2 regions of the Polaromonas sp. P1_G1 genome follow, and region 1 is predicted to be linked to the other one. Evidence: riboswitches for the same ligand, from Rfam matches in the RefSeq annotation. Region 1 holds a riboswitch; the other holds the start of a gene.
What was found. Region 1 has a riboswitch for glycine ahead of gcvT (glycine cleavage system aminomethyltransferase GcvT). Riboswitches for the same ligand answer to the same signal wherever they lie in the genome.
Positions count from the first base shown of each region.

Region 1 (11,286 bases):
CAAGTAGCCGGCCCCTCAGCGCCCGACTGTGGAACGGAAATCCACCACAATTGCAGCTCCCGGGGTTACGATGCGTGAACCATTCACTCCGTCGGTGGTTCCATGGTGGCACTAGCCGCACAACTTGATTCGCCCCGCCGGCTGCACAAGAAGACCAGCGACCGGCCGCAGGACTGGCTAGGCACAACGCCCCTGCTGGACCTGGACGACACCAAGTTGCGCCTGAAGGCTCGCGCGCTTGTCCAGCTGTGCCGCACCGACCGGGACAAGGCACTGGCCATCTATCGCTTCGTCAAGCGCCTGCCCTATACCAAGAGAGTCAAGCTGCAGTACCCGACGGCCCGCGACGTACTCGAGGCGCGCGGGGGCGACGGCGACGACAAGGCGACCTTGCTGATCGCACTGATGCGCTCTGCCGGCATCCCGGCGCGACTGCGCTACATGGAGATGCGCGGCGAGATGCTGCGCGGCCTGATCCCCAGAGCCACGCCGGCGGCGCGCCCGCTGGCGGAAATCTGGCTGGGCCGTTGGGTGCGTACCGATACCTATATTTTCGATGCCGAATACGTGGCCGCCGCCCGCGAACGCCTGCAAGCGAACGGCTGGGAATGCGGCTGGGGTATCCACATCAATGCCCAGCTTCTGTGGGACGGGAAGAACGACGCCTTCCTCGGCGGTATGCCTACCGACCAGGACCCCATGCTCACACGGCTTCTGTGCGTGGTGAGCGATCCCCTGGAACTGGTGTCGGAATCCTTGCGGGCCAGCGGGCTGCGTTACCGCCGGTCGGTACGGGCCCTGCAATGGAATATGCTGGCGCCCACCATGATGCGGGCCATTCGCGAGCTACGGGCCGGCTCCCGTTTTTATTGAAATGCGTTGCGTGGCCTAGCCTATTCGCCGCAACAAGCCCGGCACGGATGACACCAGCATCGCCAGGCCCGAGCAGGTCAGCAGGCTCAGCACCAGCCTGCGAAAAGCCAGGTCGCTGATGCCCATGTACACCCGTCCACCGAGCCAGGCGGGAATCAGCGCGGCAGGCGCCACGATGGCCAGCATGGGAAGCGTCTCGCGGGTGACCAGGCCGGCGGCCGCGTAGCTGGCCATGGTGACGGTCAACACGGCCAGATTGAAGTTCTGGATGACGGCGCGCTGGGCACTTTTCTCATAGCCCCGCAGCGTGCACCACAGCGTCGGAATAACACCGCTGAAGCCACCTAATGCACCCATAAAACCGCCCGCCGCGCCTATCGCGCCATCGGCGACGCGGCCGCCATGGTGGATGCGTGGAAGCTTGCCCGAAAACAGCATGGCCGGGCACCATGCCGTCAGCAGCACGCCGAGAAACAGCTTGAACAGCTGGACGTCAAGCCGCGGCAACAACAGTAAACCCAACGGCAGCCCGAGCAAGCCGCCGGCCAGGAATGGCAGCAGGCGCTTCCAGTCGGTCACGCGGCTGACCGTGAAAGCCGCCATGACCTGGCCTGTCAGCCCACCGAAAACGGCCATGACAGCCGCCAGTTTCGGGTCTATGGCCCAGGCCCAGAAAGACATGGCCACCAGGCTGAAGCCAAAACCCGACAGGCCCTGGACAAACCCCGCGGCCGCCGCGCCCACAATGATCAGGACGAGCGTGGCGTCCATGCGGCGGGCAAAGTGGCGTGAAGCAAGAGAAGCGTCTTAAGCGTAGTCGCTCACCGGCACGCAGCTGCAGAACAGGTTGCGGTCGCCGTAGACGTTGTCGACCCGGCCCACGGGCGGCCAGTACTTCACCAGCTTGAGCGAAGCCAGCGGGAAGGCGCCGGTTTCGCGTGAGTAAGGCCTGTCCCAGTCGGCGCCCAGCAGGCTGGCCGCTGTGTGCGGCGCATGCTTGAGCGGGTTGTTGTCCTGCGGCCATTGGCCGGCTTCGATCTTGCGGATCTCGTCGCGGATGGCGATCATCGCGTCGATGAAGCGGTCCAGCTCGGCCAGGGTTTCGCTTTCGGTCGGCTCGACCATCAGCGTGCCGGGCACGGGGAAGCTCAGCGTGGGCGCATGAAAGCCGTAGTCCATCAGGCGCTTGGCGACGTCTTCGGCGCTGACGCCGCTGGTTTCTTTCAGCGGCCGCAAATCGAGAATGCACTCGTGGGCCACATGGCCGTTTTCGCTGGCGTAGAGCGTCGGGTAATGATCTTTTAGGCGCGAGCTGATGTAGTTGGCGCTCAGGATGGCGACCTCGGTGGCCTGCGTCAGGCCCTCGGGGCCCATCATGCGGCAGTACATCCAGCTGATGGGCAGCACCGCGGCATTGCCTAAAGGCGCGGCCGAGACGGCGCCCACGCCGTTGACGGGAATGCCCGCCGTGGCATGGCCGGGAAGGTAAGGCACCAGGTCGGCCACCACACACACAGGGCCCACACCCGGGCCGCCGCCGCCGTGCGGAATGCAGAAGGTCTTGTGCAGGTTCAGGTGGCTCACGTCGCCGCCGAACTCGCCCGGCGCGGCCACGCCGACCAGCGCGTTCATGTTGGCGCCGTCCACGTAGACACGGCCGCCATGGCTGTGCACCATCGCGCAGAGTTCTTTCACCTGCGTTTCAAACACGCCGTGCGTGCTGGGGTAGGTGATCATCACGCAGGCCAGCTTGGCGCTGTGCTGTTCGCACTTGGCCTTGAGGTCGGCCATGTCGACGTTGCCCTGCGCGTCGCAGGCGGTGACGACGACCGTCATGCCCACCATCTGCGCGCTGGCCGGGTTGGTGCCGTGGGCCGACGAGGGGATCAGGCAGATGTTGCGGTGGCCCTGGCCCTGGGCTTCATGGAAGGCCTTGATGACCAGCAGGCCCGCGTATTCGCCCTGCGAGCCGGCATTGGGCTGCAGGCTGATGCCGGCATAACCGGTGGCCTGGCACAGCCAGTCGCGCAACTGCTTGTCGAGCTCGGCATAACCCTGCAACTGCTCGGCGGGCGCAAAGGGGTGAATGTTGGCGAACTCGGGCCAGGTGATGGGAATCATCTCGCTGGTCGCGTTGAGTTTCATGGTGCAGCTGCCCAGCGGGATCATGCTGCGGTCCAGGGCCAGGTCTTTGTCGCTCAGCATGCGGATGTAGCGCAGCATGCCGGTTTCGGAGTGATGCGTGTTGAACACCGGGTGCGTGAGGAAGGCCGTGGTGCGGCGCAGGTCGGCGGGGATCAGCGACTCCACGCCTTTTTCAAAGGCGCTCACCACGGGGATCGTCTGGCCGGGCTTGGCGAAGAAGGACCAGAGCAGCTCGATGTCCTTGCGGCTGGTGGTTTCGTCCAGCGACACGCCGAGGTGGTTGTTCAGGCGAAAGCGCAGGTTGGCGCCGGACTGGCGCGCGCGCTCGGCGATTGCATTGGTCGCCTCGCCGGTCTTCACCGTCACGGAGTCAAAGGCGCCGGTGTTGGTGATCTCATAGCCGAGTTCCTGCAGGCCGCGCACGAAGACAGCCGTGTAGGCGGCCACGCGTTCGGCGATGCGCTTCAAGCCTTGTGGGCCGTGGTAGACCGCGTACATGCTGGCGATCACCGCCGGCAGCACCTGCGCGGTGCAGATGTTGGAGGTGGCTTTTTCGCGGCGGATGTGCTGCTCGCGCGTCTGCAGCGCGAGGCGGTAGGTCGGGTTGCCGTGGCTGTCGACGCTGACGCCGACCAGGCGGCCCGGCAGCGAGCGTTTGAACTCGTCGCGGCAGGCGAGGTAAGCCGCGTGCGGCCCGCCGTTTCCCATGGGCATGCCGAAGCGCTGGGTGTTGCCCAGCACGATGTCGGCGTCCCATTCGCCGGGCGGGGCCAGCAGCGTGAGCGCCAGCAGGTCGGCCGCGACGCACAGGGCCGCGCCGTCGACGTGGGCCTGGCCCGCAAGCGGGCGCAGGTCGTGGATGCTGCCGGTGGTGGCCGGGTACTGGGCCAGCACGCCGAAGTAGTCGCCCTCGGCCATGAGCAGGGGCAGGGTGGCCGACGCCGTGCTGACCTTGACTTCAATGCCCAGCGGCTTGGCGCGGGTCTGGATCACCTCGATGGTCTGCGGATGGCAGTCACCGGCCACGATGAAGACGTTGCTTTTGCTTTTGACGCTGCGTTTGGCCAAAGTCATGGCTTCGGCGGCGGCGGTGGCCTCGTCGAGCATGGATGCGTTGGCGATCGGCATGCCGGTCAGGTCGCAGACCATGGTCTGGAAGTTGATCAGCGCCTCCATGCGGCCCTGCGAAATCTCGGCCTGGTAGGGCGTGTAGGCCGTGTACCAGGCGGGATTCTCGAGGATGTTGCGCAGGATCACGCCCGGCGTGCAGGTGCCGTAGTAGCCCTGGCCGATGAAGTTCTTGAACACCTGGTTCTTGCCCGCGATGGCTTTCAGCTGCTTGAGCGCGGCGGCTTCCGTGACCGGGGCCGGGATGGCCATGGGCGTGCTGCGCGCGATGGAGCGTGGAACGATGCCTTCGACCAGCTCGCGGCGCGAGGCCGAGCCCACGATGCTGAGCATGTGGACTTCGTCGGTCTCGTCAATGCCGATGTGGCGCGCGATGAACTCGGAAGGGTTTTCAAGGTCGCCCAGGGGCTTGGCGGTTTGCATCAACATGTCGGGTCCCGTGTCAGGCTTGGCAGCCAGGAGTCAGAAAACAGAAAAAAGGAGCGGAAAAAATCAGGCCGAGAAAGCCGTGTAGCGGGTCTCGTCCATCAGCGCGTTGAGCTGCGAAGGGTCGGACAGCTTGATCTTGAAGAACCAGCCGGCGCCCATGGGGTCGCTGTTGGCCAGGGACGGGTCGTCCTTCAGGGCTTCATTGATGGCGGTCACTTCGCCGCTCACAGGCATGTAGACGTCGGCGGCGGCCTTGACCGACTCGACGACGCCGGCGGTTTCCTTTTGCGCGAAGGTCGTGCCCACGGCGGGGAGGTCCACAAACACCACGTCGCCCAGCGCGTCCTGCGCATGCACGGTGATGCCGACGGTGGCGATGTCGCCTTCAATCTTGAGCCATTCGTGGTCTTCGGTGTATTTGACGGTCATGAAAATCTCCAGGGGTTAAGGGGGTGGGGATGGCAGGGTTCAGCCGCGGAAGTAGCGGTTGGGGACAAAAGGCATGGCCGCGACTTCCATGGGGACGGGCTTGCCGCGCACGATGGCGTTGACGCGCGTGCCCAGGGCGGCGAATTCGGGTTTCACATAGCCCATGGCGACCGGTTGGTTGATCGTGGGGCCCAGCAGGCCGCTGGTGACTTCGCCGATCACCGTGCCGTCGATGGATTGCAGCTCGGTGTGGTCGCGCACGGGCACGCGCTCCAGCGCCACCAGGCCCACACGCTTGCGGGCCAGCGCGGCGGGGTCGGCCAGTTGTGCCAGGATTTTGTCCGCGCCCGGGAATCCGCCGGCGCGCGCGCCACCGGTGCGCCGCACTTTTTGCATGGCCCAGTTGAGGCTGGCTTCGACCGGCGTGGTCGTCGTGTCGATGTCGTTGCCGTAGAGGCAGAGGCCGGCTTCCAGGCGCAGCGAGTTGCGTGCGCCCAAGCCTATGGGCTTGACCTCGGGCTGGGCCAGCAGCGCGCGCGCCAGCGTTTCGGCCTGGGACGCATGAACGGAAATTTCAAAACCGTCTTCGCCGGTGTAGCCGCTGCGCGTGAGGAAGCAGTCACAGCCGGCGACGCTGAAGCGCCCGCCGGTCATGAACACGAGCTTTTCGACGCCGGGCGCCAGGCGCTGTAGCGCGGTGACGGCCTGCGGGCCCTGCAGTGCCAGCAGCGCCATCTCGGGCATGGGAATGACCTGGCAGCGCGCGCCGATTTTTGCCTGGATGTGCGCGATGTCGCCCACCTTGCAGGCGCCGTTGACGATGACGAAGAGGTCGCCGCCGTTCGCGTAATCGCGGTTGAAAAACATCAGGTCGTCGATGATGCCGCCTTCGTCATTGAGCAGCAGGCCGTAGCGCTGCTTGCCGGCCGGCAGGTCGATCACGTCGACCGGAATCAGCGATTCGAGCGCCGCCGCGGCGTCGGAACCCACCAGGCGCAGCTGGCCCATGTGGGACACGTCGAAGAGGCCGGCGGCCTGGCGCGTATGAAGGTGTTCGGCCATCAGCCCTGCGGGGTATTGCACCGGCATGGAATAGCCTGCGAAGGGCACCATGCGCGCGCCGAGTTCCACGTGCAGGTCATGCAGTGGCGTTTTCAGCAGGGTTTCAGGGGCGGCGGAAGAGGTGGACGAATCGGACAAGGCATTCTCCAGAGGGGCAAACAGGTTCTAAATCCATGGGTGCCCCTGCTGTCCACTTTACCTGAGAGATTCACCCGGCGATGCGGATTTGCTCCTTCGGTGGGCCGCTTTGAAAACGGCCTCTCTCCAGTAGGGAACGCCTTGCCGCGTGGTGCGCCGCAGGGCGGTTGCCAGTCCTTTTGCCTGAGCGTTCAGTGCACCAAAAAGGGTTGCCCCGGGGTGTACGTGCGCCTTCGGCGGTTTTCGCTGGGAAAACTCTCTCCTGACCCCGCCGAGTGTAACTTAGGCCGCCCACAAGACCCTCCCGGCGATGCTGGCCAAGTCTTGCACCCTCTCCCTCTGGGAGAGGGCGGGGTGAGGGCTGCGGCCTTCAAACATGCGCAGCGAAATATCAAGCGCCGACAGCCCCCATCCCTGCCTTCCCCCMGCGGGGGAAGGAGCAAAACCAAAAGACACGACTGCAGCGCGCCGCTTCTTTCTTACTCCCTCTCCCCCTGGGAGAGGGCAGGGGCTGAGCGCTGCGGCTCTGGATGCGCCTGCGCGCATCCGGACAGCGCGAAGAAGCCCAGGCTCTGACTGGGTTGCGGTCTGCAAGACAGGGCCGCGGCTTACGCATGAAAGCTTTGGGTATTTGCCGCCGCCGGCCCTCACTCCAACCCTCTCCCCAGGGGGAGAGGGGGTAAAACCTCAGGGGTTTGGTCGCGGCTCTCAGGTCGCTACGCCACGATGTCTATGTGCTGCGGCAGCAGCATGGCGATGCGCTCGCTGATGGAGTCGGCACGCTCGTGGCCCGCGATTTTTTCGATTTCTTCGATCATTTCGCGCGAGGCGGCCAGCATGCTGTCGCGGTCCTTGGCGTTGCGCAGCGCTTCGCGAAAGCGCTCGGCCATCACCGGGTCGCGCCGGGCGAACATGCGTTCGCAGATATCAAAAAGAAACATGCGCGTCGTGGCCAGCGAGCGTTTGCCTTCAAACTGGTCGGCCGAGACCTGGATGGCCTGCGTGGTTTCGGGGCTCGGGAAGTTCTGTAGCTGCGCTGGCGTGGGTTTGGGTAGGGGGGCAGAGGCCGGTGTGGGGGCGGACGTTTTGCCCGGATGGGCCTCCAGAAAGCCTTCGCGCAACAGCCGCAGGGCGATGGCCTCGCCGTCGCCGTCGAACAGCGGGCGGAAGTCCTGGGCTGACTTGCTGCCGTCGGCCATCAGCAGCAGGGTGCGCTCGCGCTGGCCTAGCGTTCTCACGCCGGGCTTGAGCTCGGCGCGGGCACGGTCGGTTTTGTGGAGCTGCATGGATTTCATCCTGAAATGAAAGCCTGAGCATTACCTCCATAGATGACAAAGGCGTGAAACCCCGCCTGAAAAAAAGCTATTTGGCGTAGACCAGGTCGCGCAGCCCCAGCGAGAGTTGCGGTACGTAAGTGATCACCATCAGGCAAACCAATATGACCGCTACAAAAGGCAGCAGGTGGGTCACGATGCGGTCCAGCGATATCCTGGCGACGGTGCAGGCCGCGAACAGGTTCACGCCGAAAGGCGGCGTGATCATGCCGAGCGCGAGGTTGACCACCATCACCAGGCCGAAGTGCACCGGGTCTATGCCGAAGTGCACCGCCACCGGCGCCAGGATGGGCGCCAGCACGATGATGGCGGCGCTGGTCTCGATGAACATGCCGATGATGAACAGCGCCGCGTTGACGCCCAGCAGGAAGAGGGCGGGCGACTTCAGCACTTCCTGCAGCCAGTGGCCTATGGCGTCCGGCACGCCGGCCCGGGTGATCAGGAAGGCGAACAAGCCAGCGTTGGCGATGATGAACATGATCACGGCGCTGGAAATTACCGACTTGCGCAGGATGACATACAGGTCCGCCAGCTTGATCTCGCGGTAGATCACGATGCCGACGACCAGCGCATAAAACACCGCCACCGCCGAGGCTTCGGTCGGCGTGAAAATCCCACCGTAAATGCCGCCCAGGATGATCACCGGCATCAGTAGCGCCCAGCCGGCCTGCCAGGTCGCCTTGCCGAAACTCAGGCGGCCGTCGCCATCCTGTTTGCCCCAGCCCTTCCAGCGGCAGTACAGGTGCACAAACAGCATCAGCGCGAAGCCTATCAGCAGTCCGGGGCCGAAGCCGGCGATGAAAAGCTCGCCGATGGAGACTTCGGCGCTCACGCCGTAGAGGATCATGGGGATCGACGGCGGAATGATCACGCCCAGCTCCGCGCTGGTGGCCTGCAGGGCCGCGGCGTAGGCCGTGGGGTAGCCGTGCTTGATGAGCGCGGGGATCAGGATGGCGCCTATGGCGAAGGTGGTGGCCACGGACGAGCCGGAGACGGCCGCGAAAATCATGCAGGTCAGCACGCAGGTCATGGGCAGGCCGCCCTGGACGCCGCCCACGATGCTTTTAGCGAACTCGACCAGCCGGCGCGAGATGCCGCCGGTTTCCATCAGGTTACCGGCCAGGATGAAGAAGGGGATCGCGGCCAGCGGGAATTTGTTGATCGAGGAGAACATCTCCTTGACGGAGATCAGCATGTTGGCGTTGGACGCCTGGATGCCGAAGATGGAGGCCAGGCCGATGGACACCGCCACGGAGACGGTGAGCGCAAAGCACAGCACCATGGTGGAGATCATCACTGCAGTCATTGCGCCGTCTCCAGTTCGTTACGCTGCGGATCCAGCAGGTTGCCGATGATGCCGATCACGCAGAACATGCCGCCCACCGGCATGGCCACATAACCCCAGAACATCGAGACCGATTCCAGGCCCGCCATGGACTGCACGCGGCCGCGCAGCGAATAGTCCCAGCCCCACCAGACGATGACGGCGACCAGCGCCAGGGCGGCCAGGCAGACAAACCAGTCCAGTACGCGCCGGATGCGTGGCGGGCTCCAGCGGTAAAGCACGTCCACGCTGACCATGGCGCCCTGCCGGAAGGCCATGGGGATGCCCATGAACACCATCCAGATCAGGCTCAGGCGGATCAGGATTTCGCTCCACTCGGCGGGCTGCTCCAGGACGAAGCGGGTGACGATCTGGAACATGCCGAGCGCCGAGGCGATGACCAGCATTAGGCAGGCCACCAGCATGGAGAAGCCGGTGGTCCAGCGTTCAAATGTGAGGAAGGCTTGTTTCATGCGATGCGATGGAGAAGAGAGGGGAGCCGGTGCATGGAAAGCGCCCGCCAGTGCGATGTCTGCGGGCGCGTTCGGTGAAAAAAAAGTGCGCAGGCCGGGCAGTGAAGCCGGTGGCCCGCGTGCCTTGCACTTACTTGTAGTTCCGGATCGCGTCGATGTTTGCCTTGCCGAACTGCTTCTCGAAATCGGCATTGACGGGTGCCAGCATGGCCACGAATTTGGACTTGTCGACGTTCTCGATCACGGTCATGCCCTTGGCGCGCAGCTCGGCCACGCCGTTGGCATCGTCCTGATCGACGCGCGCGCGGTTGACCTTGGTGGCCTCCTTGGCCGCATCGACGAAGGCCGTCTTGTCGGCGGCGCTGAGCTTGTCGAAGGCCGCCTTGTTCATCACAAAAATACAGGGCGAATAAACGTGGCCGGTCAGCGACAGGTGTTTTTGCACCTGGTCGAACTTGGCGGACATGATCACCGACAGCGGGTTCTCCTGGCCGTCGACCGTGCCCTGCTGCAGCGCGGTGAACACCTCAGGAAACGCCATCGGCGTGGTGATGATGCCCAGGCCCTTGTAGGCCGCGATGTGCACCGGGTTTTCCATGGTGCGCATCTTCAGGCCCTTGAGGTCTTCAGGCAGTTTCACGTCGCGCTTGCTGTTGGTCATGTGGCGAAAGCCGTTTTCGGCCCAGGCCAGCGCCTTGAAGCCTTTGGCGTCGAACTTGGTCAGCAGGTCCTGGCCGATGGGGCCGTCGAGCACCGCGCGCGCATGCGCCTTGTCGCGAAACAGAAAGGGCACATCGAGGATTTTGGTCTCGGGCACGAAGTTGGGTATCGGGCCGGTGGACGAGAAGGCCAGTTCCTGGGTGCCCAGCTGCACGGCCTCAATGGATTCGCGTTCGCCGCCCAGCGCGCCGTTGTAAAAGGTCTGGACCTTGTAGCGGCCGGCCGTGCGTTTTTCGACTTCCTTGGCAAAAGTGTCGATGGCAACGCCCTGGTGTGAATTCTGCGCCGTGGAAATGCTGATCCGCATGGTGGTCTGCGCGCTTGCCGTCGCGATGAAACCCAGGCCCAAAGCCATGCCGACCAGCAGTTTTGAAATTTTCATGGTGTCTCCAAAATAATCGTTGTTCAGAAAATCCGCGACTACGGCATGCGGCCGTATGCACACCTATTATTGCGTCGCTGCTGGGGGCGTGGTGCGCGGGTTTTCGCTTAAGTAAGCCGCAATAATGCTGTCGAAATCGGGATCGGGCAGCAGTCCCAGGCCCCGGGCCCGGGCCGCGTCTATGACCGCCGGCCAGTTGGCCACGATGTTGGCGATGGCAGGGTCCGGCGTCCAGTCGATGAGGCCGGCGGCCTCCTTGCCGGCCACGCGCTCCAGCGCCGCGGCCATCTCGCCCACCGTGGTCTTCAGCGCCGGCAGGTTGATCGCCGTGCGCGCACCCCATTCGGTATCGCTGGCCTCCGCCGCGCGTACCAGTCCTTCAATCGTTCGCGCCGGCGAGGCCAAGGCCACGGCCGTTTCGCGCGGCACCGGGCATGTGGCGCGCTGGCCCGCCAGCGGCTCACGGATCATGCCGCTCAGGAAGCTCGAGGCCGCGCCGTTGGGCTTGCCGGGCCGCACGCTGACGGTCATCAGCCGCACGTTGCGACCGCGTATGAAACCCTTGCGCGCGTAATCCGCCACCATCTGCTCGCCGATGAACTTCTGGATGCCGTAGCTGTTCTGCGGCGTGGGCAGCGTCCTGTCGTCGATCACCGGCGGCAGGGGCTGCGCGGGCGAATTGCCGAACACCGCGAGCGAACTGGCGAACACCACGGTGGGCGAGCTGCCCAGCTTGCGGCAGGCCTGCAGCAACGCGCGCGTGGCATCGACGTTGCTGCGCATGCCGAGGTCGAAGTCGGCTTCGCATTCGCCGCTGACTGCGGCGGCCAGGTGAAACACCAGCGCGTC
Region 1 covers NZ_JBFUBU010000035.1:7,762-19,047, forward strand. The annotation lists gene AC1D1Y_RS17685 (transglutaminase-like domain-containing protein) at 103-873, shown strand; gene AC1D1Y_RS17690 (sulfite exporter TauE/SafE family protein) at 889-1,644, opposite strand; gene gcvP (aminomethyl-transferring glycine dehydrogenase) at 1,681-4,575, opposite strand; gene gcvH (glycine cleavage system protein GcvH) at 4,639-5,004, opposite strand; gene gcvT (glycine cleavage system aminomethyltransferase GcvT) at 5,044-6,204, opposite strand; glycine riboswitch at 6,243-6,344, opposite strand; glycine riboswitch at 6,366-6,479, opposite strand; gene AC1D1Y_RS17710 (hypothetical protein) at 6,921-7,490, opposite strand; gene AC1D1Y_RS17715 (TRAP transporter large permease) at 7,567-8,844, opposite strand; gene AC1D1Y_RS17720 (TRAP transporter small permease) at 8,841-9,335, opposite strand; gene AC1D1Y_RS17725 (TRAP transporter substrate-binding protein) at 9,466-10,437, opposite strand; gene denD (D-erythronate dehydrogenase) at 10,504-11,286, opposite strand, start outside.

Region 2 (11,286 bases), on a different contig from region 1:
GCAACAGGTTGATCGGCGCATTCGTGCTGATGTAGTACCACCCAGGAAGACTAGGAACGCCACTTTCACAATGCCATTGATTGTTGTGCAAATCGATCTGCACGCTCGAATGCGTACTGTCGAGATAGTCCGATAGGTCGTTCATGTGAAACAAGCTACTGACGTTGGTAATGGCCGGGGCATGACACTCGCGGCGACAGCGCCTCATGCCGCTGCAGGCCCGTATCGATTGACCTGTCAGGCTTCACGGGCTGCACGCCTGGCTCTGTTATCGATGGACTGAAGAAGTAGCGCCCACCCGCCCAGGATCAACGCAAAAATGTGCCAGAACCGAAACACCAGGAGAACGTCGTACAGCGACCCTTCGTGACGATTGGCAATTGCGGAATGCAGGGAGACCGACACACGCTCGTTCGCAATTGGCGCGCCAACTTCCAGGACCGTCACAGAAAATGTTGTGAAGCCCCATCCGAGTATTGGCATGGACTTTTCATCGGGCGGCCAAGGGACTTTTTTCGGATCACCGTCATCGACAAAAGGCACGATCTGTCGGCGCCAATGATGCATATCAGCAGGTTGCGCCGGCAAAGCTTCGTACACAGTTCGAACACCACCACCTTCAATCAAGAGCCTGACAGACTCTCCCGGCTCCGGGAAGGACCAGTTGTCCTTCTCCGTGGAGTGCGAGGGAAACTTTCCGAGCTCGTTCCTGAGCTCACCGAACCTCCTGTGAAAGTACATCGACATTGTTGCGCTCTGAGGGGTCAAGCGAAACGCGGTGAATGTGATCTTCGCGCCCGGCGCCAATTGGAGATGAGAAGTCGAGTAAGACGCGAAATACCACATTCCGAGCGTGCCAACGGCCACGGTAGCAATAGCAAGGTACAAGACCAACCATCGGAAGTGAAATTTGTAGGTCATCGGCGGGAAACCTGATGCAATTTAGACCGCAAGAACCTGAGGGATAGCTTTGCACAGCTCATGTGCGTAGAAAGCGAGATTACCTCTCGGAGAGGCCAACCCGCCCGCTACTTCAACGGCGGGCATTGCAAATACCCAAGCACAGCCTCTTTCCAGGAAACTTTGGGATTGAAAGACGGAACCAGCGCTGCCTCGCCGTTCTTTGCTCCCGTCACAGCCCCAAGGCCGTGCTGCACCATGTAGGAAGGGAAGTAGGCCGGGGGGCCGATACGTTCAACTTCCGAGCAATAGCCCGCGCGCTTTGCGTCGTTGCCGAGAATCTGACCCACTTGGGCCTTAAAGGCCGCGACCTTTTCCTTGTTCCCCGACTCGAAAGCAAGCATGGGCAAAATCTTGGCGGCTTGATGTGCTGACTCGTCGGCAACCCTGAGTGTGTCGAATCGCCCATACGCACCGGCCATGGCGTACATGAAGACACCCGGTTCAAAATTCTCCTGCTCAATACAACTGGAAATGCCCCTGTAAAGGTCGACGGGAGTCAGTTTGTTGGTGAGTTTTTCTTTTCCGACACAACCGGGCCCCGCGGCATCAAGGGCATTTGATGCGGGTGCGGGTGCGGATCTCGCGGTGCCGGGTTCCTGGGCGTTGACCTGCAATGCCAGCATTGGCGCAAAAAGCATGACACCTGAAACAGCGAGCCTAAGCAATGTCGTAGTCAAGATGATTCCTTGTATGTGGCTGGCTCTGGGAGAAGACTTCCGGGAGGGCCCGAAGAAGGCTTCGAAAAATATCGTTTAGCCTTCGAAGAGAACGCCAGGGCGTAGGCCCACCACCAAAAAAGGAGTGGAAAGATGATGAGGCGGCCCAGGTTCCCGCCTACCCGCTCGGCATCATTGTCATAGGACGTGGTGTCGGGCCTGAAGATAAGGAAGGCGGCAAAACCGACGATGAGAATCACGCCAAGCCAACGGCTCCATGTGTGCCGGTAATAGAGGCTGTATATGGCCGCGAAGAAGACGGCAATGAGCGCCAGGCGCCACGCCAGGGAGCCGACCAGGAGACCAAAGCTTCGAATTTCGCCCCAGTGCGCGAAGGCTGCTCCGACAAACCGGACAACACCTATGACGAAGAACAGGACAAATACCAGAAGCCAGGCGATCATCAGCCAGACCGCCACCGGTCGGGGGGCGGCTTCACGCAAGAGCGGCATCTCCGTCCTGACCTGCGGGGGTGCGTAGGGGTTGTATTCCATTGGAGATGATCCTGTGGTCTTCTTGCGGCCTGAGGTTTGGCGTTTGGGGATGGCTGGAGTTTAGTGGGGTCACCGAGCCCGTCAGCCGCCAAAATTAACGACCGCCCATGGCGATGACAAGCGCCGCAAGGAAAACGATCACAAACAGGGCAATCAGGGCCCCGACCGCTGCCAGCAAAGGCTTGGACCAGCCACGTCGCGGATAGGCCTTCCCGAATTTCCCCAGGACAAATGCCTGCTGCGACTTGCCAATGGCGTAATACCAGGTGATCAGCAGCGCAAAACCGAACGCTCGTCCAAGTGCGTCCACGCCTTTCGATTCCGGCAAGAAGAATGGAATGATGACAAGAAGCAAGGCACAGACGACGCTTCCAATCATCCAGTTCTTCGATCTCGCGGCTTTTTCCGGCTGCCCGAGCGCCTCCCAGTTGCGCATGTGAAGGTAAGCACCAAAAATCGGGGTAAAGAGCAGGCTCCAGCTGGCGGCGGCATTGGGGTTCCAGAGTGCGGGCGCATGCTCGCCAGTCACCAGTTGGTCGATGTCGGCGACTTGCGCCTGGGGTGGGGCATAAGGGTTTTGTTCAGGCATAGGGATGGTTGTTGTGAAGCCAAGCCTGGGATATTAGGCTATGGTCCCGGGCATCGCCTCCTTCAATCAGAGGAAGCTTACCCAGCGCTGAAGGCAAAATGCCACACATGAACTCTCTATCCGGCATCCGCATCCTCGACCTCTCCCGCGTGCTCGCGGGCCCCTGGTGCACCCAGACCCTGGCCGACCTTGGCGCCGACGTGATCAAGATCGAGCGGCCGGGCACGGGCGACGATACGCGGACCTGGGGGCCGCCTTTCCTGAAGGACACGCAGGGCGCGGACACCGAGGCGGCTTATTACCTGGGCACCAACCGCAACAAGCGCTCGGTGACCTGCGACATTGCCCAGCCCGCCGGCCAGGCGCTGGTGCGGGAGCTGGCGGCGCACTGCGATGTGTTTGTGGAGAACTTCAAGGTCGGCGACATGGCGCGTTATGGGCTGGACTATGCCTCGCTGAAAGCCATCAACCCGCGCCTGGTGTATTGCTCGGTCACGGGCTTTGGCCAGAACGGGCCTTATGCCGACCGCGCGGGTTATGACTATGCGATCCAGGGCATGGGCGGGCTCATGAGTGTGACGGGCGAGCGCGACGACCTGGGCGGCGGGCCACAGAAAGTGGGCGTGGCGGTGGCGGATTTGATGACAGGCATGTATGCGACGGTGGCGATTTTGGCTGCGCTGCGCCATGCCGAGAAAACCGGCGAGGGCCAGCAGGTGGACATGGCGCTGCTGGACACGCAGGTGGCGATGCTGGCCAACCTGGGTGCCAACTACCTGGTCAGCGGCAAGGCGCCGGGTCGGGCGGGCAATGCGCACCAGAACATCGTGCCCTACCAGGTGTTTGAAGTCGCACCGGCCGTTGACGGCAGCAAAGACCATTTGATTTTGGCGGTGGGCAATGACTCGCAGTATGCGAAGTTCTGCGCGGTGGCGAATATCCCAGAGCTGGCGACCAACCCGCTGTTCGCGAAGAACCGCGACCGCGTGCTGAACCGCGGCAAGCTGGTGCCGATATTGGAAGCGGTCATGAAGACGCGCGGCAAGGCCGACTGGCTGGCGGCGCTGGAGGCGGCGAAAGTGCCTTGCGGCGCGATCAACAGCCTGGCTGAGGTGTTTGCCGACCCGCAGATTGAAGCGCGCGGCATGGTGACCGAATGGCATCACCCGGTGAAGGACGACTTGAAGCTGGTCTCCAGCCCGATGCGCCTGAGCGCCACGCCGGTGCGCACCGACCTGCCGCCGCCGCTGCTGGGCCAGCACACCGATGAGGTGCTGCGCGAACTGCTGAACTATTCCGACGCGAAGCTGTCGGAGTTAAAGGGCGGCAAGACAATTTGACGCGGCAAGTCCGCACAAAAACCTGATGCAAATACCTGATTCAAAGAGGTGACGCGATGAAACACAATTTTGTTCTGGTGCACGGTGCCTGGCATGGCGGCTGGTGCTGGCGGCGCGTGGCGCAGGTGCTGCAGCTGGACCACCACAAGGCCTTTGCCGTGACGCTGACGGGCCTCGGTGAGCGGGCGCATTTGCTGTCGCCGGCCATCAACCTTGACACCCACATCAACGACGTGATCAACCTGATCGAGGCCGAGGAGCTGCACGAGGTGACGCTGGCCGTGCATTCCTATGCCGGCATGATAGGAACGGCCGTGGCCGACCGCATGGGCGGGCGCCTCAAGCACCTGGTGTATGTGGATGCCGTGGTGCCGCAGCCGGGCGAAAGCTGGAGCAGCACGCACGACGCGGCCACGCAGCAAAAGCGCATGGCGGGGGCGCAGGCCACGGCCAATTTCAGCTTCCCGCCGCCCGACCCCGAGGTGTTCGGCCTGCAGGGCGCGGACCACGACTGGGTGCAGCGCCGGCAGACGCCGCACCCGGGCAACACCTACCAGGCGCCGCTGGACTTTGACGTGAAGCGCGTGGCGGCCGTGCCGCGCACTTTTGTGAGCTGCACAGCACCGGCGCTGGCGACCATCACGCCCAGCCGGCTGCGCGTGCGCGACCCTGCCTTCTGGGGCGGCGCCTGGCTGCCGAATTCACGGGTGGTGGAGCTGGCCACCGGCCATGACCCCATGGTGACCGAGCCGGCGGCGCTGGCGCACATCCTGCTGGAGTGCGCCGAATGAAGGCAGTGGGCAGGCGCGGTTTTACGGCGGCGCTGGCGGGCAGCCTGGCCTGGCCGCTGCAGGCTCAGGCCAAGGACAGCGCGTTGCCGGTGCCGGCGTCGCTGCCCGCGGCGGCCGGGCTGGCCGCCGCGCGCGGCGAGCCGCTGGTGCTGCTGGTCACCCTGCCCGGCTGCCCTTATTGCGAACTGGTGCGGCGCAATTACCTGCTGCCCGCGCGCAAGGAGACCGGGCTGGAGGCCTGGCAGCTCAACGTCACCGACAGCCACACGCCGCTGACGGGTTTTGACGGCAAGGCCACGACCGCGGCCGCGCAGGCCAAGGCCTGGAAGGCGACTTTCACGCCCACGGTGCTGTTCCTGGGCCCGCAGGGGCAGAAGCTGGCCGAACCGCTGGTGGGCGCGGCGATCCCGGATTTTTACGGAGCCTACCTGGACGAGCGCCTGGTGCTGGCGCGCCGGGCGGTGGTGGCGCTGCGTTAGGGCCTGATAACGCCATGACGGACGCCGGGTCGCTGCAGGCCGCCATCCACGAGGAAGTAGCGCTGCGGGCCTATGATCCAGGCTGGCCCGGCCTGTTCGAGGCGGAGCGCGAACGGCTGCTGTCCCTGTTTGCCGATGGTTTCATCGCCATTGAGCACATAGGCAGCACGGCCGTGCCGGGGCTGGTCGCCAAGCCGGTGATCGACATCCTGGCCGGTGTAGCCTCGATGGCGGCGGCCAGGGCGCTGGTGGGGCCGCTGTGCGCCGAGGGCTACACGGCCTCGGCCGAATTTAATGCCTCGCTGGTCGACCGCCAATGGCTGATGCGCTGGGCCGGCGGGCATCGCACACACCACCTGCATCTGGCGGTGCATGGCGGCGGGCTGTGGGCACAGCGCCTGCGTTTTCGCGATGCGCTGCGGGCGGATGCCGCGCTGGCGGCGCGTTATGCGGTGCTCAAGGCGGAGCTGGCGGCCCGGCACCCGCGTGACCGTGAGGCCTATACCGAAGGCAAGGCCGCGTTTGTGCGTTCGGTGTGTGAAGGCTGAACGCCCGCCCTGCTAGCTACTATTAAGCCGCTGAATCAACCCGCTGGACCTGTACTGGACGCCGGATTCGCGCTTGGCAAATGCGGCTTCGGTGGTAAATTCAAAGCGTTCAAGCAGGAGAGCGCTGCCCCCAAAGGGCGGCCACCGAAGGCGCAAACTTCCATAATCGCTCAGGTCCCGTACTGCCCGGAAACACACAGCCGTCTGGAGAGACGCCGCATGCAAGGTGCGGCGCACCGAAGGAGCAAAGCCGTTGCGAAAGCAGCGGCTGAATCTCTCAGGTACCAAGGACAGTGGAAGCGGCCGCAAGCCTGCGATGGCCTGGCGGTTGCCATGACTCTCTTTTGACTCAAGCCCCCCTCAAGGCATTGCACTTGCGCAACTGCCATTTCTGCTTGAAAAAAGGAATTGCCATGAAAGTCATGGTTTTGGGTGCGGGTGTCACGGGGGTCACGACGGCCTGGTATCTGGCGCAGCGCGGGCATGAGGTCACGGTGGTTGAGCGGCGCGGCGCGGCCGCGATGGAAACCAGCTTTGCCAACGGCGGGCAGATTTCCGTAAGCCACGCGGAGCCCTGGGCCAACCCGGGTGCGCCGCTCAAGGTGCTGCAGTGGCTGGCGCGGGAAGACGCGCCGCTGCTGTTCCGGCTGCGGGCCGATGTGAACCAGTGGCTGTGGGGCCTGGAGTTTTTGCGCAACTGCACGCCGGCGCGCACCGCGCAAAACATCCGGCAGATCGTGAACCTGGGCATGTACAGCCGGGGCGCGCTGCAAAAACTGCGCGCCGAACTGGGCCTGCAGTACGACGCGAAGACCCAAGGCATCCTGCATTTCTATACGAGCCAGGCCGAGTACGACGCGGCGCAGGAGCCGGCGCGCATCATGCGCGAGCACGGCTGTGAACTTGACATGAAAACCGCCGACGAATGTGTGGCGATTGAGCCCGCGCTGGCGCAGTGCCGCGCCAGCATTGTGGGCGGCAGCATGACGCCCAGCGACGAGTCGGGCGACGCCCAGGCTTTTACCGCCGCGCTGGCCGCGCGCTGCGAGCAGGCAGGCGTGAAGTTTCTCTACAACACCAACATCCTGGACGTGCTGGCCAGCGGCGGGCAACTGGACGGCGTGCTGGTCGCCGGGGGCCACGGCGAGGCGGGCGGGCGCGTCGAGATGCTGAAGGCCGACGCCTATGTGATGTGCCTGGGCGCTTTCAGCGCGCCGTGGGCGAAGCGGCTGGGAAAGAGCCTGCGCATCTACCCGGCCAAGGGTTATTCGGTGACGCTGCCGGTGATCAACGAGGCGGCTTCCTACCAGGTGAGCCTGACGGACGACGAGTACAAGCTGGTGTTCTCGCGCTTCGGCAATCGCCTGCGCATCGCGGGCACGGCGGAACTCAATGGCTACAACACCGAGCTGAACCTGGTGCGCTGCAACGCCATCGTGCGCCGCGTAAAGCAGCTCTTCCCGGAGATGACGGACGGCGAAGGCGCGCAGTTCTGGACCGGGCTGCGGCCGGCGACGCCCAGCAACGTACCTTACATCGGCAAGAGCAAAACCTCCAATCTCTTCCTCAACACGGGCCACGGCACGCTGGGCTGGACGCATGCCTGCGGCTCGGGCGCGGCGATTGCCGACATCGTGAGCGGGCGTATGCCTGAGGTGGACTTTGCTTTTACCGGCATGCAATCGCCGGGCCGCCCTATGGCCCTGCCGGGCATGGCGAAGGCCTGAGGGCGGGCGCCCATGCAGCGTTTGAACGGACACGGTAATATCGCCCTCCGTTCATTCGCCACCTGTCGCCATGACCTCACCCGCCACCACGCCTCCCGACGGTCTTCCCGCCTACCGCCTCCTCACGGGCCCGGATGACGCGAGTTTCTGCCACCGGGTCAGTGAGATGCTGGCGCTGGGTTATGCACTTTACGGCTCGCCGGCGGCGACCTTCAATGGCGAAAGGGTGATCGTGGCGCAGGCGCTGCTGTGGCCTTCGGTTCGGAGCGACAAACCATGAGCGCTCCCTTGAATACCGCTACCCTGCAGGCGATGGCGGACTTCCCGAACCAGCTCGAGCAGTTTTACGCGGCCATTCCCGAAAGCCACAGCGACTGGACGCCTTCGTCGTGGGAGGGCATCCCGAGCGAGACTTTTTCGGCGCTGGGCCAGGTCTGCCATGTCAGGGACATCGAGATCGACGGCTACCATGTGCGGCTCCAGCGCACGCTTACCGAGACGAACCCGGTGCTGGCATCGCTGGATGGCTATGAGCTTGAGAAGGAGCGCCATTACGCAGCAGCCGACGCGCGGGAAGCCCTGGCGGCGTTCCGGGCGGCCCGCCTCAAAACGATGGCGATGCTGTCGGCTGTCACGCCGCTGCAGCTGGACCGCAGGGCGGAATTCGAAGGCTACGGCGCGCTGACCTTGCGCAGCCTGGTGCACTACCTGTGCAGCCACGACCAGCAGCACCTGGCCGGCCTGCAGTGGCTGCTCGGCAAGATTGACGCGTCCCGCGCGGCGAGCGCCGGGCGAAATTTGTAACACCGGCCCTATCAGGAAAAGGGCTTTTCGCGCTACCTTGGTGCGCCCTTTTTCGGCGAAAAAACCACGGATCGCCCGGGGTATTCCCGCTTTATGTCCCTTCAGCGTCAGTCGGCTTGTAAGTAAAAGTTAACTTGGGCGCACACTGCTTGTACGGCTTCGTGGCCGTGCTGTCCGCGGTTGCGGTTCAAGCAATAACTTTTGGGATGAACGACATGATGACGGTTTATTGGCGTAATGCGGCGGTGCTGGCAGGCACAGCCCTGGCTCTGGGTTCCACCGTGGCGCAGACCGAGAACCCGCGCCCCCCCAAAACAAAAGCTGCCGCCGCGCCGGCAGCCGAAAAGTTTTCAGGCCCGCGCGAAAAAATGGTGGTGGCCATGCCCAAAACCTACGGCAAGACCGAAACCATGGCCTTGTGGGGCGACTACTTCAGCCACCTGTCGCGCTGCGCCAATGTGGAGCTGCAGAACGCCCAGGGCGATTCGCTGGAGCGCACCAGCAACGTGGACATCCTGGGCGAGAAGGAGCTGATCGAGGCCCTTTCGACCGGCAAGGCCCAGATCGGGCAAGTGAACCCCGGCCTGGCCGCGCAGATGGTGACCGCCGGGCAGGCTGCGCCCTTCGCGGTGCCGGGCAACAAGGCGACGGGCCAGCGCAATTCCTACAAGCTGATCCTGATCACGCGCATCGACAGCCCGTACCGGGAACCCAAGGACCTGGTGGGCAAAAAGATCGCGCACACCACGCCGACCTCCAATTCGGGCAACCTGGCGCCGCGCGCGCTGTTCCCGGCCCTGGGCCTGACGCCGGACAAGGACTACGAAGTGGTTTTCTCCAACGGCCATGAGCGCTCGGTGACGGGCGTGATGCACGGCTTCTACCCCGCCGCGGCGGTGGCCAGCGATTTGTACCAGCGCATGGTCGTGAAGGGCGACGTCAAGGGATCGAGCATACGCACGATCTGGGAAAGCCCGCCTTTCATGACGGAAACCTGGACCATGAACAAAGAGGTGTCGCCGGAGCTGCAAGCCCGGGTCAAGAAGTGCTCGTTCAGCTACAGCTTCTCGCCCACGCTGAAGAAGCAGCTGCCCGGCAACGACACTTTCTTGCCGATCAATTTCGACCGCGACTTCGCGACGGTGATGCAGGTCTACCGCTCCACTCAAAAGAAGTAAAAGGCCCCCACGGTCGCTCACTTCGTGTAGCTCCCTGCCCCCCGAGGGGGCCGCTGCGCCTGCGGCCCGGCAAAGCCGGTTCCGCGGCCCCTGCTGGGTTAAAGAGCCCACCTTAACCGTCGCGCCCAGTTCCGCACCAGTTGGGGCCGCGGGACTGGCTTTGCCAGACCGCAGGCGCCGTCCCCTTGAGGGGAGAACAAGCTACACGCAGTGAGCTTGGACAGGGGTGTACCAATTACATGAGCCTGGACGGGGGTGTACCAATGTTTAGCTCAGGATTTCTTTTACGGCGAGTTTGCTTTTGCCGCTCAGGCGCATGGCCTGCAGTGCCGTACGCGTGGTGGCCGGCAAAGCCAGGCCCTGCGCCAGCTTAAGTTCCAGCAACAGCTCCAGTAGTGGCGACAGGTCTTTGCGCGGTGCGTCGGGCTGCACCTCTGCCATGGCGCACAGCAGCGCGAACACGGCGGCGGGCATGGCGGCCTGGGCCTGCGCGGCGGCTGCCAGACTCTTTCCCAGACGCGGGCCTTTGACCAGCGGCGCGGCCCACAAGCGCGCCAAAGTCTTGCCCATGGCCGTCACGTTCAGACGCCCGTCTTGCACGCTGCGCGCCAACGCGTCTACCGCCAGCGCCGTCTGTCCCGGCTCTTTGCCGGCCAGGCCCACAGCCAGCAGCAGGCATGCCATCGGCGTCATGGGCGTGGTGGGCTGCAGCAGTACGTCCAGGTAGGCGCGGTTTTGCCACTCCGCTTCCCACCAATCCATATTGTTGCCCAAGGCACGTGCGCCTTCCGCAAAGAATGGTTCCAGGTTGGCGGGCTGCAGGCTGGCGGCAAAGCGAATGGTCGATGCGTCGAGTTCGGTTTGCCAGCGCTCGTGCGTCAGGTGTTTGGCACACAGGGCAATACCGTAGTGGTGCTGATCTGCCGGCCGCAGCTCGGGCATACAGGTGACATACAGGGTGTGGAACACGTAGCCGGCTTCGCTGGGCTCACTGCTGCTGACATGCCAGTCCAGTTGCGCGGCGGCGGGGCCATTGGGTCCCACGCTGCCGAACGCTGCGAGCGTGAGCGCATCGTCCGTGCCGGGCGAGCGTGTGCGGGCGGCGGCCACGAACAACGTTTGCGCAACGGCATCATGCGGCACGATCACTGTGTCCCCCAGCGCATAGCGCAGGGCTTGCACCACAGGCTGATCCTTCAGCGAACGCGCCTGTTGCAACGCTTCGCGGGCGGCGTCCGGGTCCATGCTGGCGGGCACCAGGCGCATCAATGCAAACACCGGCTCGGACAGAGGCAAGGCCGTGCCCGCCTGCTGGCAGGCCGCGAGGCGTGCCACCAGCTGCCTGGGGTCTATGAAGCCCCCACGGTGTGTGGGTGCTGAAAGAGGTGCCAGGCCCAGGCCGGCAGCCGCTTGCGCCATCAGGCTGAGCGTGCGCTGGGCAATGAAGCGATGTGTGCCGGCCTTGAGGCCAGACTCGGCCGCCCCCGCCGAGGCCATTGGCTCTGTGGCAATGGCCTCGCCGCCCAATGCGCAGGCCATGAGCTGGGCCAGCGCAAAGCCCAGTGGCTTGTTATCCCATTCCAGGCGCCTGGCGCGCTTCTTCAAAGCCAGGAACGCAGCCTGGTCTGCTGCGGGTATCGGGGCCAGGCGCACCAAC
Region 2 covers NZ_JBFUBU010000010.1:16,723-28,008, reverse strand. The annotation lists gene AC1D1Y_RS06515 (hypothetical protein) at 1-145, opposite strand, end outside; gene AC1D1Y_RS06510 (hypothetical protein) at 238-921, opposite strand; gene AC1D1Y_RS06505 (hypothetical protein) at 1,029-1,640, opposite strand; gene AC1D1Y_RS06500 (hypothetical protein) at 1,637-2,173, opposite strand; gene AC1D1Y_RS06495 (hypothetical protein) at 2,268-2,762, opposite strand; gene AC1D1Y_RS06490 (CaiB/BaiF CoA transferase family protein) at 2,870-4,102, shown strand; gene AC1D1Y_RS06485 (alpha/beta fold hydrolase) at 4,159-4,893, shown strand; gene AC1D1Y_RS06480 (thioredoxin domain-containing protein) at 4,890-5,372, shown strand; gene AC1D1Y_RS06475 (GrpB family protein) at 5,387-5,920, shown strand; glycine riboswitch at 6,115-6,223, shown strand; gene AC1D1Y_RS06470 (D-amino acid dehydrogenase) at 6,316-7,647, shown strand; gene AC1D1Y_RS06465 (DUF1737 domain-containing protein) at 7,718-7,927, shown strand; gene AC1D1Y_RS06460 (DinB family protein) at 7,924-8,451, shown strand; gene phnD (phosphate/phosphite/phosphonate ABC transporter substrate-binding protein) at 8,667-9,629, shown strand; gene AC1D1Y_RS06450 (DUF6493 family protein) at 9,897-11,286, opposite strand, start outside.
Region 2: linked by a shared signal. The riboswitch ahead of AC1D1Y_RS06470 (D-amino acid dehydrogenase) and the one ahead of gcvT (glycine cleavage system aminomethyltransferase GcvT) in region 1 are both predicted to bind glycine.